DNA from 2 places in the Pseudomonas sp. TE3786 genome. Region 2 is predicted to be linked to the other one. Evidence: predicted binding sites of a transcription regulator. Region 2 holds the regulator's gene; the other holds the start of a gene.
What was found. The regulator sigma-54, encoded in region 2, starts transcription at its own class of promoters, with help from an activator protein. The targets are predictions, from matches to a motif close to ANTGGCATNNANNTTGCTNT.
Positions count from the first base shown of each region.

Region 1: the regulator sigma-54 is predicted to act here: its motif matches at 1,609-1,628, upstream of ACVW0Y_RS08150 (flagellar hook-length control protein FliK).

Region 1 is NZ_JBSRZF010000005.1:148,514-151,900, reverse strand. Features, by position in the region: gene ACVW0Y_RS08150 (flagellar hook-length control protein FliK) at 265-1,572, opposite strand; gene ACVW0Y_RS08145 (Hpt domain-containing protein) at 1,749-2,108, opposite strand; gene ACVW0Y_RS08140 (SpoIIE family protein phosphatase) at 2,139-3,387, opposite strand, start outside.
Region 2 is NZ_JBSRZF010000012.1:141,988-145,374, reverse strand. Features, by position in the region: gene lptB (LPS export ABC transporter ATP-binding protein) at 1-527, shown strand, start outside; gene ACVW0Y_RS14830 (RNA polymerase factor sigma-54) at 701-2,212, shown strand; gene hpf (ribosome hibernation-promoting factor, HPF/YfiA family) at 2,349-2,657, shown strand; gene ptsN (PTS IIA-like nitrogen regulatory protein PtsN) at 2,672-3,136, shown strand; gene rapZ (RNase adapter RapZ) at 3,155-3,387, shown strand, end outside.

The sequences.
Region 1 (3,387 bases), on a different contig from region 2:
AGGCACGAGTGCTAACAAGCTGTTTGCATGACAATTGATCGCTGATGGATACCGCCAACATTGCCGGGGAATATACCAGCAACTTTGCCCTGCGCCGGTTTTCCGTCCCGCCTTTTTTGCAGCTTATCTGCCCGTAGGTTTCTGCGCAGAGGGTTCTGGCGCAGCCTGTTGCGGCGGCGCAGAAACGCCAACGCCCGCTTACCAGAACAGTAAGCGGGCGTTGTCAGTCTAGATCACCAGTGCCTGGCAATCAGGCGAGGCGGTTCAAGCGTAATAATCCACCAGGCCGCGGCCACCGGCCATAGAACCGCTGCTGCGGATCTCGCTGGTGCTCACGCTGATTTCTTCATCGCCACCCAGCAGGCTGTTGCCGCCACTGGAACCACCACGGCTCTGCTGACCGTCGTTACCGTTCTGCCCGGCCCAACCGCGGTTCAGCGACTGATCGGAAACGTTGACGTCCATGCTCATGCCCTGCTGGGTGAACATCTCCCGTAGGCGGTGCATGGATTCGGTTACCGCATCGCGCACACCCACGTGGGGGCTGGCGAAGGTCACCTGGGTAGCCGCGTCCTGGCTCATATTGATACGGACCTCAAGGCGTCCGAGGTCTGGCGGATCAAGCTGGATATCGGCCGACTTGAGGTTCTGGCTGGACATCCACATCACCTTGTCCACCACCTCGTCGGTCCACACGCCCTGCTGCATGGACACCGGCGCCCCCGGGACTACTGGCGTGCGCTGGGCCTGGGTGACCTGCTGGTTGACCGCCTGATTCAGCGCACTGAGCTTGTTGGCGAAAGCATCGCCGTGCAGATCAGCGTTGCTGTCCTTCAGCGCTTCGATACCGTCCTTGCCCTTGTCGAGCAGCGCCAGCTCATCGGTCACCTGACTCTCGCCCCCCTCAGGTTTGGCCGTCAGTTGCGCCATGGCGGCGGCGAAGTCCTGGCCACCGGTCTGCCCGGCCTGGGCGGCCGATGGGTTGCTGCCACCCTTCTGGGTCGCCGCTTGCGCCTTGGCGGCCAGATCCAGCATCAGGTCGACACCTGGCAGTTCGCTCATGGCGTCGACTTGCGGATCATGCCCGTCATCTTCGGTCTGGGTGATCTGCGCAGTGGTGAGACCGGTGAGCGACAGCGGGATCTCCAGGCCGGAGCCACCCTCGCCGGTGGTCGGCGAAGTAGCGTCTTGCGGGGTGGTCGGCTGCTGCAACTGTTGGCCGGCCATGGCCAACAGAATCATCGGATCGATGACCGGGTCGGCGTCGGCCGGATCGGTCGGCAAGGGATTGCCGCTATCGGCAACCGCCGGCTCATCCTTGCTTGCCGCTGCCGGGGTTTCCTCGGCCGCTTGCTTATCGTCAGCCTTGTCATTGGACTTGGCCTGCTTGGATTTTGCCGCCGCTTCGTTGCGGTCGACAGCCTTGTCCTGGCGCTCCTTGGCATACACCTTGGCAAAGCTGGAAGCATCGTCGTTGCTGGGCTCAGCCGATTTTTGCTGAGACTTGGCAGGCGCTGATTGCGGCTTCGCCACAGGGGCGGAATTCAGGAGTGGATCTGAGGCAACGGACATTGAGCACTCTCCGTGCGGGTGGGTCGTGCAGGAGAGATAGCAAAGGCTGGGCCAACTTTGTATCAAGGCTGAAATAGCTGAAGAATAAGAGCATCGCGGCTGATGCCGCTCCTACGGAACGTGCGATCTAGCAGGAGCGGCTGGGCGGTATTCCGATTAGCCGCGATGCAGGTTGGTCAAAGCGAGGAAAAACGCTGGCGTTCGGACTTGAGCAGGATGCGCACGATGGCGAACTCACGTTCGATCTGCTCCAGCACCCGGGGGGCGTCATCAAGGACGGTGTCGCTGCGCGAGTCGTCTTCCAGTTGCTTGCACAGCTCGGCCAACAGGGGCGCGCCCATATTGCTGCAGCTGCCTTTGAAACTGTGGGCGGCCAGACGCAACTCATGGCCATCGCCATTGCGCAAGGCCTCATGCAGCAAGCGCAGGCGCTCTTCGGAGTCGGCCACGAAGGTATCCAGCAGCAACGGATACTCGTCTTCCATGATGTCCTGCAGACCAGCCAGCACAGTACTGTCGAGATGAATATCAGCCACCGGAATTCTCCCTGAGCAAACCGCCAGCGATTATGCCTGATCGTTCCATGAGAACTCCACGCTCACCCCTCGCCCATCGTCTGCCCAGGTAGAGCGCTCTGTCAGCCGTTGAATCAGACTCAAGCCACGGCCCGACAAGCTCTGCGCCGTGCGCTGACGCTCCAGCACGGCCTGCACATCGAAGCCAGCGCCGCTGTCTTCAACCTTGACCACCAAGCGCCCGCCGCCTTCTTCGGGCAGCAGTTGCAGATGAAAACGTACATAGCCCTGGTCCAGCTCGGCCAGCAGCTGGCTACGCTCGCGGTAGTACTGCGCAAAGCCCGACGCATCGCATTTGAGCTGCGAGTCGAGACCCAACACCCCGTGCTCCAAGGCATTGGAATAAAGTTCGGCCAGCACGCTGTACAGCGCTCCGCCCTGCAGACGCAGGCCCTGCACTTCCAGCAACAGTTGCAGGAGGAACGGCAGCGGGTTGAAACGTTTCAGGGTTTGCGCGCGGAATTCGAAGCTGGCCGCCCAGTCCAGCGGGCTGCTTTGCCCACTGTCGGCAAACGCCAGCGGTGGCCGTGGCAGCGAGTCGGCCTCGACCAGGCACACCTCGACCATGCTCACATCGTCCTGCGCCTCGCCGCGAAAGGCGTTGAGGGCCAACTGAATTTCATCGAACAGCAGGTCGGGCTGGCGATTGGCAGCAAATACGTTGAGCAGGCGCGACTCGCCAAACAACTGATCAGACGGATTGCAGGTTTCCAGCACGCCATCGGAAAGCAGGAACAGGCGATCGCCCAGCTCCATCGGATAGATTTCCAGGGCGTCCTTGAAGTCAGCCGGCTCCAGCACCCCCAGGGGCAGATGGCGCGACACCAGCGGCACCCGTTCGCCGCTGGCAATACGGTGCAGATAGCCATCCGGCAAACCGCCATTCCACACCTCGACCACCCGCCGCTGAAAACTCAGGTTGAGCAAGGTGGCACAGCAAAACACCCCGACCGGCAGGATGCGCTTGAGCTTGGCGTTTACCTCGCGAAGGATTTCCGACAGCGAATAACCCTTGGCGGTCATGCCGTAAAACACTTCGGCCAGGGGCATGGCACCGATGGCCGCGGGCAAGCCATGGCCGGTGAAGTCACCGAGCAGTACATGCATACCGCCGGAGGGCTTGAAGGCAGCCAGCAGCAGATCACCGTTGAACACCGCAAATGGCGATTGCAGATAACGGATATTGGGCGCGTTCAGGCAGCCCGAATGGGCCACTTTGTCGAACACTGCCTTGGCTACC
Region 2 (3,387 bases):
TCACCCACCTGCCCATGCACGGCCGCGCACGCGCCGGTATCGGCTATCTGCCGCAGGAAGCCTCGATCTTCCGCAAGCTGTCGGTGGCCGACAACATCATGGCGATCCTGGAAACCCGCAAGGAACTCGACAGCGCCGGGCGTCGCAAGGAACTGGAAAGCCTGCTGCAGGAATTCCACATCAGCCATATCCGCGACAACCTCGGCATGAGCCTGTCCGGTGGCGAACGCCGCCGGGTGGAAATCGCCCGCGCCCTGGCCACAGCACCGAAATTCATCCTGCTGGATGAACCCTTCGCCGGCGTCGACCCGATCTCCGTTGGCGATATCAAACAGATCATTCACCACCTCAAGGCCAAAGGCATAGGCGTGCTGATCACCGATCACAACGTGCGTGAAACGCTGGATATCTGCGAGACCGCCTATATCGTCAACGACGGCCAGCTGATTGCCGAAGGCGACGCGCAAACCATCCTGGCCAACCAGCTGGTGAAAGAGGTTTATCTGGGCCACGAGTTCCGCCTGTAAAGCCTCCCTGTAGCGCGTGTCTGTACAGTAAAAAAGACACGCCCTACAGACTTCGATTGAGGACTAGGCAAACACCTCAAACATAGGCATATAATTTGCTTCCTGGTGGCGTCTCGGCGCCCTCGTTGTGGAAAGCGCGTATGCGCCGGCGAATAAGGTCTTAAGCCCCCTCCATGAAACCATCGCTAGTCCTAAAAATGGGCCAGCAGCTGACGATGACACCGCAGCTGCAACAAGCCATCCGCTTACTCCAACTGTCCACCCTGGATCTGCAGCAAGAGATCCAAGAGGCACTGGAGTCCAATCCCATGCTCGAACGCCAGGAAGAAGGCGAGGACTTCGACAATAGCGACCCGTTGGCCGATGGTGCCGAAAGCGCCCCCCCCGCGCCGAACAACGAAGAGTCCTACCAAGACACCAGCTACCAGGAAACTTCGGCACCCACCGTCGACAACCTGGAGGAAGGTGAATGGAACGAACGCATTCCCAATGAGCTTCCCGTCGACACCGCCTGGGAAGACATCTACCAGACCAGCGCCAGCAGCCTACCCTCCAACGACGATGACGAGTGGGACTTCACCACCCGCACCTCGGCTGGCGAAAGCCTGCAAAGCCACATGCTCTGGCAGCTCAACCTGGCACCGATGTCCGACAAGGACCGGCTGATTGCCGTCACCCTGATCGACTGCATCAACGACCAGGGCTATCTGGAAGAAACCCTCGAAGAAGTGCTGGACGCTTTCGACCCTGAGCTGGATATCGAGCTCGACGAAGTCGAAGCCGTGCTGCACCGCATTCAACAATTCGAACCCTCCGGCATTGGTGCCCGCGACCTGCGCGAATGCCTGCTGTTGCAACTGCGTCAGCTGCCGGCAAAAACCCCGTGGCTGGCCGAAGCGCAGCGTCTGGCCGGTGATTACCTCGACCTGCTGGGCGGCCGCGATTACAGCCAACTGATGCGCCGCATGAAGCTCAAGGAAGATGAGCTGCGTCAGGTCATCGAACTGATTCAAAGCCTCAACCCGCGCCCGGGTTCGCAGATCGAAGCCAGTGAGCCGGAATATGTGGTGCCCGATGTGATCGTGCGCAAGCACAACGATCGCTGGCTGGTGGAGCTGAACCAGGAAGCCATGCCGCGCCTGCGGGTCAACCCGCAATACGCCGGCTTCGTGCGGCGTGCCGACTCCAGCGCCGACAACACCTTTATGCGCAATCAGCTGCAAGAGGCGCGCTGGTTTATCAAGAGCCTGCAGAGCCGCAACGAAACGCTGATGAAAGTCGCCAGCCAGATCGTCGAGCACCAGCGCGGTTTTCTCGATTACGGCGACGAGGCCATGAAGCCTCTGGTTCTGCATGACATCGCCGAAGCGGTGGGCATGCACGAATCGACCATTTCCCGCGTCACCACGCAGAAATTCATGCATACCCCGCGCGGTATTTACGAGCTGAAGTACTTCTTCTCCAGCCACGTCAGTACCTCCGAAGGCGGCGAATGCTCGTCCACAGCGATACGCGCAATCATCAAAAAACTGGTTGCAGCGGAAAATGCGAAAAAGCCGTTGAGTGACAGCAAGATCGCTGGTTTACTGGAGGCACAGGGCATTCAGGTAGCCCGTCGCACAGTCGCCAAATACCGCGAATCCCTCGGGATAGCGCCCTCCAGTGAACGTAAGCGACTGATGTAAACGTTATTCAGGGTTCGACCCGGCACCTGCTGCGAACCCTGCTCTGGCAAGACGGCTACACTGATCCAAGGCCAAAGTGTTCCGGCGACAAGCCCGTTAGCTTGTCTCTTACACACGGCAATAAGGAGAAAGCGGTATGCAAGTCAACATCAGTGGACATCAGCTGGATGTGACCGACGCCCTACGCGACTACATCGACGAAAAACTCAGTCGATTAGAACGCCACTTCGACAAGATCACCAACGTGCAAGTGACCATGGAGGTCGAGAAGCTCAAACAGAAAATCGAAGCGACTTTGCACATCGCCGGGGGCGAAGTGGTCGCCAACGCCGAACATGACGACATGTACGCAGCTATCGATCTACTCACCGACAAACTCGACCGCCAACTTATCAAACATAAGGAAAAGCAGCTGGGTCGCCTGCAAGGCGCCACAGTTCGCTGACACCACCCCAACCCATGATTCGACTTGAAAATATCCTGACCCCCGGCCGCTCCCTTGTGGGCGTGCCGGGTGGCAGCAAAAAGCGTGTACTCGAACAAATCGCCAACCTGGTCGCCCGCGAACTGCCCGATCTGGATGGACAAGACATTTTCGAAAGCCTGGTGGCCCGTGAAAAACTAGGCTCCACCGGCTTTGGCAATGGCATCGCCATCCCCCATTGCCGCCTGCCAGGTTGCACCGCTCCGATCAGCGCCCTGCTGCGCCTCGATTCCGCCGTCGACTTCGACGCCATCGACGGTGCCCCGGTCGACCTGCTGTTCGTGCTGCTGGTCCCCGAAGCTGCCACCGATGAACACTTGGAACTGTTGCGCCAGATCGCCAGCATGCTCGACCGCAGCGATGTCCGCGAACAACTGCGCCACGCCCCCACCAGCGAACGTCTGTATCAGGTTGTCGTAGACGTACAAAACGGCCGCTAGGCGAACGGGTGACTGTGCATGCGTTTGATCATCGTCAGTGGCCGGTCCGGTTCAGGCAAGAGCACAGCGCTCGATGTGCTCGAAGACAACGGTTTCTACTGCATCGATAACCTGCCCGCCGGGCTGTTGCCTGAGCTGGCCGAACGCTCCTTGTTGCACACCGAGCTGGTGCAACCGCTGGTTGCGGTGTCCATCGACGCACGCAACCTGCCCAGCCAGCTCAAGCGTTTTCCCGAACTGCTCGCCGAAGT